Regions from separate parts of the Lentisalinibacter sediminis genome, predicted to be linked through region 1. Evidence: riboswitches for the same ligand, from Rfam matches in the RefSeq annotation. Region 1 holds a riboswitch; the other holds the start of a gene.
The links. A riboswitch is a leader RNA that binds a small molecule or an ion and turns the genes downstream of it on or off. The one in region 1 is predicted to bind cyclic di-GMP.
Positions count from the first base shown of each region.

Region 2: another riboswitch for cyclic di-GMP. It lies ahead of ACJMKX_RS02020 (FAD-binding protein); the one in region 1 lies ahead of ACJMKX_RS05805 (putative Ig domain-containing protein).

Region 1 is NZ_JAPDRF010000003.1:199,279-204,345, forward strand. Features, by position in the region: gene ACJMKX_RS05800 (ATP-grasp domain-containing protein) at 1-444, shown strand, start outside; gene ACJMKX_RS05805 (putative Ig domain-containing protein) at 454-3,006, opposite strand; cyclic di-GMP riboswitch class I at 3,161-3,245, opposite strand; gene ACJMKX_RS05810 (hypothetical protein) at 3,512-3,961, opposite strand; gene ACJMKX_RS05815 (acyl-CoA thioesterase) at 4,072-4,560, opposite strand; gene ACJMKX_RS05820 (acetyl-CoA hydrolase/transferase C-terminal domain-containing protein) at 4,557-5,067, opposite strand, start outside.
Region 2 is NZ_JAPDRF010000001.1:410,076-415,142, reverse strand. Features, by position in the region: gene ACJMKX_RS02020 (FAD-binding protein) at 1-1,343, opposite strand, end outside; cyclic di-GMP riboswitch class I at 1,476-1,558, opposite strand; gene ACJMKX_RS02015 (hypothetical protein) at 1,793-2,464, shown strand; gene ACJMKX_RS02010 (FFLEELY motif protein) at 2,557-3,300, shown strand; gene ACJMKX_RS02005 (DUF6491 family protein) at 3,307-3,744, opposite strand; gene gdhA (NADP-specific glutamate dehydrogenase) at 3,846-5,067, shown strand, end outside.

The DNA.
Region 1 (5,067 bases):
GACAGTGACGACTTGGCGCTGCTCGAGATCAACGGCCGCATCTCCCAGTCGCACTGTCCGCTGTTCGCTCTGGTGGACGGTGCCTCGCATCAGCAGGTCGTGATCGACCTGGCCCTCGGCGAACGGCCGCAGCCGCCCCACCGGGAGGGGGATCACAAGGTCGCCGCCAAGTTCATGATGCGCGTCTTCGAGGACGGCGTCGTCGCCCATGCCCCTGGACCGGGCGACGAGAAGATGCTGAAGGAGCGCTTCCCCGAGGCGCGCTTCTCGTGCCACGTCAGCGACGGCCAGTCCCTGGAGGAACTCCCCTTCCAGGACAGTTACAGCTACAACATCGCGGACGTCTACCTGGGCGGCAAGGACCAGCACGAGTTGCTGGAGAAATACGACGAGACCAAGCAGCTCATACCGCTGGAGATCCTGCGCCGCCCGGAGATCGTCTGACGGGCCGCCCTACTGGACCGTCTTTGCGGCGGGCGCGGAGTAGTCGCTCTCCACGCCCGACGTGTTGTAGGACGTCGCCACGAACTCGTAGGTGCCCGGCACCAGGTTTTCGACCACGTAGGTGGTCACGCCGGGATTGTCGATGGTCACCGAGTTCGGATAGCTGCCGGACGTCGTGCCCCAGTAGATGCGGTAACCCGCCAGATCGACCAGCGGCGTGCCGTCCGTGTTTTCCGTGGGCGGCGACCAGCTCAGCGTGACCGAGCCCATGGCGATGGCCTCCACCGTGACCGAGAATGCACCCAGGGAGGCGGAGGCCTCACCGTCGCTGACGCTGATGACGATATTGCCGTAGGTCCCCACGTCGCCGGCCTGCGGCGTGCCGGACAGGCGGCCGGTACCGGTATCGAACGCCGCCCAGGCCGGCTTGTTCGTAACGGAGAAGCTGAGGCTGTCACCGTCCGGGTCGCTGGCGCCGGGTGTGAAAGCGTACTGGGTGCCTTCCGTCACCGCCGTCGCCGGGTTGCCGGAGATCGTGGGCGCCGAGTTGGTGACCACGGCCTGCACCGTGATCGTGAAGGCCGGCAGCGAGGCAGAATCCTGGCCGTCACTCACGCTGATCACGATATTGCCGTAGGTGTCGGCGTCGCCGCTGACGGGTGTACCCGAGAGTCGGCCTGTGGTTGTGTCGAAAGACGCCCAGGCAGGCTTGTTCGCGATATCGAAAACGAGTGCGTCCCCGTCGTCGTCGCTGGCGCTCGGCGTGAACTGGTAGGCCACCCCCTCGTTCACCGTCGTGGCGGGGCTGCCGGAGATCACGGGCGCACTATTGGTCACAATCGCGCGCACCTCGATCGCGAACGGTCCCAATGCGGCCTGCGCCTCGCCGTCCGTCACGGTAATGGTGATGTCGGCATAGACATCGGCGTCGCCCGCTGCGGGCGTGCCGAAGAGGCGGCCGGTAGCCGTATCGAAACTGGCCCAGACCGGCATGTTCACTATATCGAAGGTCAGCGTATCGCCGTCCGCATCGCTGGCGCTCGGCGTGAAATTGTAGGACGCGCCTTCGCTGACCGAGGCCGGGGGGCTGCCGCTGATCGTCGGCGCGGTGTTCGTCACCAGCTGCCGCACCTCCACCGCGAACGGGCCCAGCGAGGCCGTCGCTACCCCGTCGCTCACCGTGATGGTGATGTCGGCATACGTACCTGCATCACCGGCGCCCGGCGTTCCGAACAGCTCGCCGGTGCCGGCGTCGAAACTCGCCCATGCAGGACGGTTGGCGATCTCGAAAATGAGGGCATCACCGTCCTGATCCGACACGGTCGGCGCGAAGCTGTAGCGCTCGCCTTCGGTAACGACGACCGGCGGATCGCCGCTGATGGTCGGCGGACCATTCGTCGACGGCATGTCGCCGTCGTTCCGTGCGGTGCCGTTGACGGTATCCAGCTCGTCCTGGCTGCCGTCGGCCACGGCGATGATGGCAGCATCGAGTAGCCCGACCGAGTCCCGGGGCACGATACCCTCGACCTCCTTCGGCGAGGTGCCAGGGTTGAGGCCGGCGAGCACCGTCTCGAGATCGTCCAGTTCCGGTGCCGGCATCACGGCCTTGGCCGCGGCCAGGCCCACCCGGACCTGCTCCAGCGCCGCCGCGCTGACAGGCACTTCCGTCGTGGTGGCACCCGCGGCATCCGGCATCACCTGGCGGATGGAATCGTCCATCGCGCCCATGGCGTCGACGCCGTTGACATGCAGCCGGTTCGCAATCGCCTCCAGCAATGTCTGCGTCGCGGCGACCGTCGCCACGGCGGCGATACGCGCATCCGCCCTCGCGCCGCCGGCGCCGTCGAGCTTGCCGTCCGTGAGATCGGAGGCGATCGCGGCCACGACCGCATCGCCGTCCACCTGGCGGCCCACGGCGATGAGCGAATCCCGGGTCCGACGGATCGTCTCGCCCAGTGTCTCGGAGGCCTTCACCATCTCCGCGATGGTGGCGGCGTCTATCGCCTGCGTCATGATCGGTTCGCCCGACAGAGTAACGAGGCCGCTGTTCAGCTTCGTCGTCACCCGGTTCAGTGCGATGGCCATATTCTCTTTCGTCAGGCCGCCCGGCAGTTCGGCGGCGAGTTCCGCCGCGAGCGTGCTGAACGGGTTCAGGTTCGACACGGTCTTCCTGCCCGGCTCGAGCGCCACGCTCTTCAGCACGAAATCCGGCGCCAGGCCGGTTACCAGGTCAGTGCCGCCCTGCGCGTCGATGGACAGTGGATAGTGCTTGCCTTTAGCGCGCACGGTGATGTTGTAGCCGGCGCTGGCATCGCTGTTCATGCTGCCGAGTTCGGTGCCGTCGGCGGCGGCGATGCGCACCGTCGCGCCGACGATGGGCCCGTCACCCACGCTGCCCGACACTTCGTGATCGCGCAGGATCTCGCCGGTGGCGCCGCCGGGATCGTTGGCAATGGGCTGCTCCGCCACTTCCTCTTCCATGAGACAGCCGCTCAGCGCGAGCGACATCACGGGAAGAATCAGCAGCCTGTTCAGTATTGCTGGCGCGAAATATAGGCGCATAACGGCACTCCTGCCTGTGTCTGGCGGGCTATCCGATCAAAAGACGCAGCTTCAGGCTGCGGGGTAATGTCGAATCGAAACGCTGCCGGGGGTCGGCGAACGAGCGCTCTTGTTATTGGGACGCCGGCATGAAACCGGTGAGCGCCCTGCTCCTGTTGGCAACCCCGCTGTCGTAGGCTCTCGCCCGTAGACCGGTGGCTTTGCGTCCCGATCTTTCGATCGGTTTGCCCTTTTCAACTAACTCGATTCTCTGTCGTCAGCAGACCTCGGTGTTCGAGACCGTCTGTTGAGGACGCACTCTAGCACCGATTATGTGGAGCACAACATGTCTCAAAACGCCGACACGTAGATGCCGAAAAGCACTGCGGCGAGTCGCGATGAGTTATGTCGTCTGCGGCTGTGCGCGTGGTTACGGAACGCAGCGCGACGGCGATATTTTCCATAACGAAAAAAGAAGGCCCCGCACGCAGGCGGGGCCTTTGCTCTGCGGAATCGCGCAGCGATGCTATTTCATGGTGATCTCGCGCATGAGGTAGGCGCCGGTGATCTCGCGCATCGCCGGATAATTCTGTACGAGTTGCTCGGAGCGCTCTTCCTGCTCCTCGCTCCACTTCGCCATGAACGCGTCATAGCGTTCCTTCGACGGGGCCAGATCCGCTGTCTCCGAGAACTTGATGACCAGCAGCAGATTGAAATCGCCGCTCGCTGCGAGCTGACTCGAGTAGATCGCGTAATCCTCGATATGGCCGAGTTCTTTGGCGAGCTCGTTGGCGGCCACCCAGGTGTCGCGGATCCCTTCCAGATAGGTATCCATCATGTTCGGCTTCACCTTGATCGCCGAGATCTGATAGACGGAGTCGCTGATGTCGTAGTCTTTCCAGGGCTCCAGTTCGGCCATCGCCGAGGACGAAAACGCCAGCAGAACGGCGATTGCCGACAGTCGAATGATACGCATGATTCTCTCCCTTGATCCTTCGTTGTTGTGATTGTCATCCGGTCAGCGATGCGGACCGGATGCGCGGAGAATAGCACGGATGGGAAAATCGACGACGGCGGGAAGGGACGCTAGATCGTCCGCAGGCTGTCGCGTGTGCGCAGCCGAGCGTCGCGTCGCACCTGCGCCGAACGGTACCGCCGTTTCTCGTCGTCGGTCTCCGGCACGACGTCCGGCACGACAGTGGGGCGACCTGTCTCGTCGAGACCGACGAACGTGAGGTATGCGGAAACTACGTGGCGGACCTCGCCGGTGCGGCTGTTCTCGGCCACGACCCGCACACCGATCTCCATCGAGGTATTCCAGGAACGATTGACGGAGGCTTTCACCACCAGTGTCTCGCCGGTGCGCGCGGGAGAGAGGAAGTTGAGGCTGTCCACCGCGGCGGTGACGCAGGTGGTGCCGCTGTGGCGCTCCGCTACGATCAGGGCCGTACGGTCGCACAGGGCCATCACCAGGCCGCCGAACACCGTCTGCTCCGCATTCAGGTCGTTGGGAAATATCTTGTAGACGTTCTGCTCGACGGCGGAATGCGAAGGCGCTCGACCGGGCATGCTCATGGCCTCTCCCTCTTCGATCTGGCCAGTGCCAGGATGACCAGACGCCGCATTATCCGTTGCCTGAGACCGGCGGGCGACCCCAGTTCCAGCCGTTCCAGGTGCTCCGCATAGCGGCGATGCCCGTCGGCACGGCCGTCGCGCATCGCCGCGAGCCCCACTCGCAGCCGATCCGGCAGCCGGGCCGTGGCGCCCTTGAGCCAGGTGAGCGCTCCGGCGAGTTCCTGCTCGACGGTCGTGAGATCGGTGCCATGGGGATAAGGCGGGAAATGCGGCGCCACGTCCGGGGCGCCGAAGATCGATTCGAGCACCTCGGGCGTATTCCGTCGCGCATCGGCGGAAACGGCGTGATCGTCCGGCACCTTGCCGGCCGCCCTGGCAGATTCCAGCAGCTCGTCCTGGAACGCGGAATCCGCGATGTCCAGCATCCCGGCGATCACCTCCCGGTCGGGTCGACCGCGGGTCGCGGCGATCCCGTATTCGCTGACGAAGACGTCCCGGTAGTGACGC
Region 2 (5,067 bases), on a different contig from region 1:
TCGAGCCGCCGGCGCATCTTGCGGAAGAACTCGAGCCGGCTGCCCAGCGAGGCGGCGACCTGAGCGGTCGACAGTCCGTCCGTCTGGTCCAGGAACGGGATGCCGTTCCATTTCTCGGCGAAATCGGCGAACTCGAGCACGAAATCCTGCCATTGCGGACGGGGCGTGCTCACCGCCCGCAGCACGAACACCGGTCCGTCGAACGAGGGCGAGAGCAACGCGCTGCGGTCCTGGGCAAGCCGGTAGCCGACGGTGGGCATGTCGCAGCGGAACCGCGTACGGGCGTAGTAGTCCCGACAGAATTCCCGGTAGGCCTGCACGATCAGCGGGAACTCGGCCGCGGGGAAACACCAGCTGGAACACGCGAGCCGCCGGCCGCTCCGCCCCCCTGCACGGTCACCGCCCTGCTCTACCGCCGCGCTGCCGGCGTGGACGGGGGCGCTGAACAGCGTCTGCCCCGCACCGTTGATGCGGTCGATCATGCCGTAGCGCAGCGCCGGGATCGGCACGATCCAGGACATGGAGTTGGTCATCGCCGGCAGAATCGTGCTCTCGCCCCAGTCCTTGATCTTCCACAACAGGCGGTTGACCTGGGTGTCTTCGTCGCCGTTGCGGCGGAGTTCCAGATACACCTGATCGCGGAACGGCAGCAGGTAGAAGCGCAGGCCAAGGCTCGAGCCCAGCAGCCGGTCGGTGACGGCGGCCAGCTCGGCCGTGCTGCAACGCCGCCGCCGGATGGTGAAGGGGCTCATGGGCCGGACCCGCAACGTCACCTCGTGGATGACCCCGAGCAGACCGTAGCTCAGCCGGAACATGTCCAGCAGGTGCGGGCGGGACGCGTCGACGGTGAGCTCGCCGCCCTCGGGCGTCACGACCTTCATGCTGACGACCTGGCTGGAGAACAGACGGGTGCCGGCGCCGGTGCCGGGCCCGATGCAGGCGCCGGCCACTGCCCCGCCGACCGTTCGGCCCATCAGATCATGCCCGCCGGCCAGTTCGAGCCCGTAGCCCCCCAGTTCGTCGGCGAGGCGCTGCAACCGGAGTCCGGCCTGCACGGTGACGTGCTCGTCACCGATCTCGAGCACCCCATCGAGGGCCGTCATATCGATGACCGTGCCGCCCTCCGCCGCCGAGCAGGGCGTCGACGCGCTGCCGGCACCCATCGGACGGAGCGGTGCCGGGAGGCCCGACCCCGTCTGCAGCAGATCGCGCAGCGCCTCGGGCGTCTCGGGCTGGAGCACCGGCAGCACCGGCGTGCGGCGGCCGGCGCGCCGTGACGTGCCGGATCGAACATCGCGGTGGATCCAGTCGCGGACCCGGTCGTGGCTGGCTGCATCTCTCATCGGTGTCGTTCCTCCGCGGGACGGATCCCGCCAACGGACTGCGGCACGTTGCCGGTCATCGGTCCCGGAGCGGGAATGAGCGGAGGATGGCCCGGATGGGCGCGCGCGGCAGAACGCCGAATCGCGCTTCCGTCTGGCAGCTCCGCTGTCCCGGCAACGGCCGGGGACCGGTGGCTTTGCGACCCGCCCTTTCGAACGGTGTGCCTTTTTCAAACGAGGGCCGAGCGTCGCACGGTGCCGACAGACTGTCAATCGTGGGCAGAGCCCGACAGGTTCCGGCACGGCATGATGTCAAATCGCCGCGCGTTTTCCGTGCCGAACGAGGCAGCCTGACCCGCCGTTGCAGGGCCAGGCGCCTTCGGTTTGCCACTATGCCGGGCCCTCCCCGATGCTGCTTAAATGCCGTGGGTAACCGTCAAGAGTCCGGGAAGAAGAAATCGGGGAGAGCGATGTACATCAATCCGGAGTCCGTCCTGCGCTGGCTACACATCCTTGCGATGGTCTACTGGCTGGGCGGTGAATGGGGCGTCTTCCAGACGTCCTACAACGTGGCGAATCCGAAACTTTCACTGGACGAGCGCCGGCGGCATATGGAGACCGCCTACCGGATCGATATCCTCGCCCGCACGGGCATCATCCTGCTGCTGCCTCTCGGCCTGCACATGGGCTTCAACCTGGGAGTGCACGACTACGGCGGTGGCTGGCTGTGGATCGTGTGGATCCTCGCCTTCGCGTGGCTGTCGCTCACCTGGGCCGCGTTCGTGTACCGGGATACGGACCGGGGGCTGCGGCTCACCAAGATCGACGAGGCCATCCGCTACGTCGTCATCCCTGCGCTGTTCCTGGCCGCTATCTGGTCGTTTGTCACGGACTGGCCCTTCCGCGCGGACTGGTACTCCACCAAGGTGCTTGTCTACAGCCTGCTGCTGGTGATCGGTCTCGGGCTGCGATTCATCATGCGCCACTGGGTGCCGATCTTCCGCGAGCTCGCCGAGAAGGGGCCGAATCCGGCGCTGGAGCAACGGCTGGCGTCGGAGCTCGCCATCGGCCGCGGCATGGCCTACGTGTACTGGATCGGCATCGCCTCCGTGGCCTTTCTGGGCGCGACCAAGCCGTTCTGACGTGGACGTCGCGCCGCCATTGGCAAGACCCGCGTAAAAACGGGACAATGCGCGCGGGTTGAGCCGGGCGCCGGCGGCGCTATATCGGAGACATGAGCGGAGAAGAAATCAGCCGGATGAGCCTGGACGAGCTGCTGGTGCGCAACCGCAGCCTGCGCGCGCAGTTCAGCGACGATCCCGGCCTCCAGGAGGAACTCCAGGCACTGCAGCGCTGGCAGGCGGGCCGCCTGGAGCGAACCTACGCGGACCTGCAGGAGCGCGAGCGTTATCGCCCCGGCGTCGAGTTCTTCCTGGAGGAGCTCTACACCGACAAGGACTACCTCCCCCGCGACACCCAGCTCGAACGCGCCTCGCCCATCCTGAAGCGCATGCTGCCCGCCCAGGCCCAGGAGTCGATGCGGATGGCCGTGCAGCTGGAGGTGCTGAGCCAGGAACTCGACGGCGAGATGACGCGGGCGCTCGGCGCGGGCAAGGCGATCGACGAGGAGAGCTACGCCGAGGCCTACCGCACAGTCGGCCGCCGGGAGGACCGCGAGCGCCAGATCGGTTTCATCCTCGAGGCCGGCCGGGACCTGGAGCGCCTCGTGAAACTGCCCATGATCTATACCCTCATCCGCATGTCACACGGCCCGGCCCATCTGGCGGGCTTCGGTGCGCTGCACGACTTCCTGGAAGACGGCTTCAGGGCCTTCCGGGCCATGGGCGGCGCCGAGGAATTCCTGCAGACCATCGAGGACCGGGAAACCCGTCTCATGGAACGGATCTTCGCGGAGCATCCGCAGCCGTTCCGGCTCACCGACGACGACGAGGCGCCGCCGGCGGAGTCGCCGGCCTGAAGCCCCCTACTCGTCCCGCTGCAGGATCTCGATCAGCTCATCGGCCTCTTCCGGGTCCACCGGATGGAAACTGCCGAGACCGCAGCCGGCCCCGGGCCTGAGGCCTCCCGCAAAATCGGTCAGCACCGTGATGACGTCGAGATCGCACAGGCGCCCGGTGGGCACCTTGTACATGAAACGCTCTTCCCGGCCGAGTCCCGGGCACGCGCGCGGCAGCTGATTGCGATAGATCGTGCCGTCCTTCATGTAGAAGAAGATGTTCTCGTCATCGATGACCTTTGTGCGTTCGATGCGCATCAGCACTACGCAACGGACCGCCTCCGGATCATCGGCGGCGACATCGGTGGGCTTCGCTTCCCGCGGACCGGTGGCGGCACAGCCTGCGAGCAGCAGTATGGCCGCTGCGGCCAGCACGTTTCGTGGCCAGTTCCTGTCCATGTTCATAACCTTCTCCTTGTCCCGGCTTCCGCCGCGTATCCGTATGCCTGTTGGTATAGTACCGCGTGACCGCAGCCGTCAAGCAACCGGGAGAAGGAGGCCGGACGATGGACAGTGCTAAACCGGAGAGGATGCTGAAGGCGTTCATGCAGGGGCTGGAGAAGCGCAACGCCCACGAGCCCGAATTCATCCAGGCCGTCTGTGAACTCGCCCGCTCGGTGATGCCGCTGGTCCATGCCAATAGCGCCTACCGCCAGGCGCGCATACTCGAGCGCATGACGGAGCCGGACCGAATCATCGTCTTCCGCGTCACCTGGGAAGACGACAGTGGCAACGTGCACGTGAATCGGGCCTGGCGCGTGCAGTTCAACCGCGCGATCGGCCCCTACAAGGGCGGCCTTCGTTTCCACAAGACGGTGAACCAGAGCGTGCTGAAGTTCCTCGGCTTCGAGCAGACCTTCAAGAACAGCCTGACGGGCCTGCCGATGGGCGGCGGCAAGGGCGGCTCCAATTTCAATCCCAAGGGCAAGTCCGATCGGGAAGTGATGCGGTTCTGCCAGAGCTTCATGACCGAGCTCTTCCGTCATATCGGTCCGGACGTGGACGTGCCCGCGGGAGATATCGGCGTCGGCGGCCGCGAGATCGGCTACATGTTCGGTCAGTACATGCGCCTGACCAACGAGTTCGAGGGGGTGCTGACCGGCAAGGGCCTGTCCTACGGCGGCAGCGCGGTGCGCAAGGAGGCCACCGGCTACGGCGCAGTGTACTTCCTGCGCAACATGCTGGAGCGCGCCGACGAAGCCCTCGAGGGTAAGCGCATCGCCATCAGCGGCGCCGGGAACGTGGCCCTCTATGCCGCAGAGAAGGCCATCCAGGAAGGGGCGAAAGTGGTCACCCTCAGCGACTCTCACGGCCACATCCGCTGCGAGGCCGGTCTCGAGGCTGACGCTCTCGCGGAGATCAAGGAGCTGAAGTTCCGCGCGCGGGGTCGCCTCGCCGAGCTCGATGGCAGGATCAGCGGGATCGCCTACACAGAGGGCGAGGCGCCCTGGGGCGTGCCCTGCGACGTCGCCATGCCCTGCGCCACCCAGAACGAGATCGACGCGGAGGCAGCCGCCACGCTCGTGGATCACGGGCTGCTGGCGGTCGTGGAAGGAGCGAACATGCCCTCCACCGAGGAGGCCATCGAGTGCTTCCGCAAGCATCGGGTCCTTTTCGCGCCGGGCAAGGCCGCCAATGCGGGGGGCGTGGCCGTGAGCGGGCTCGAGCAGACCCAGAACGTGGCCCGGGTGAGCTGGCCGCGCAATGAAGTGGACCGGCGCCTGAAGG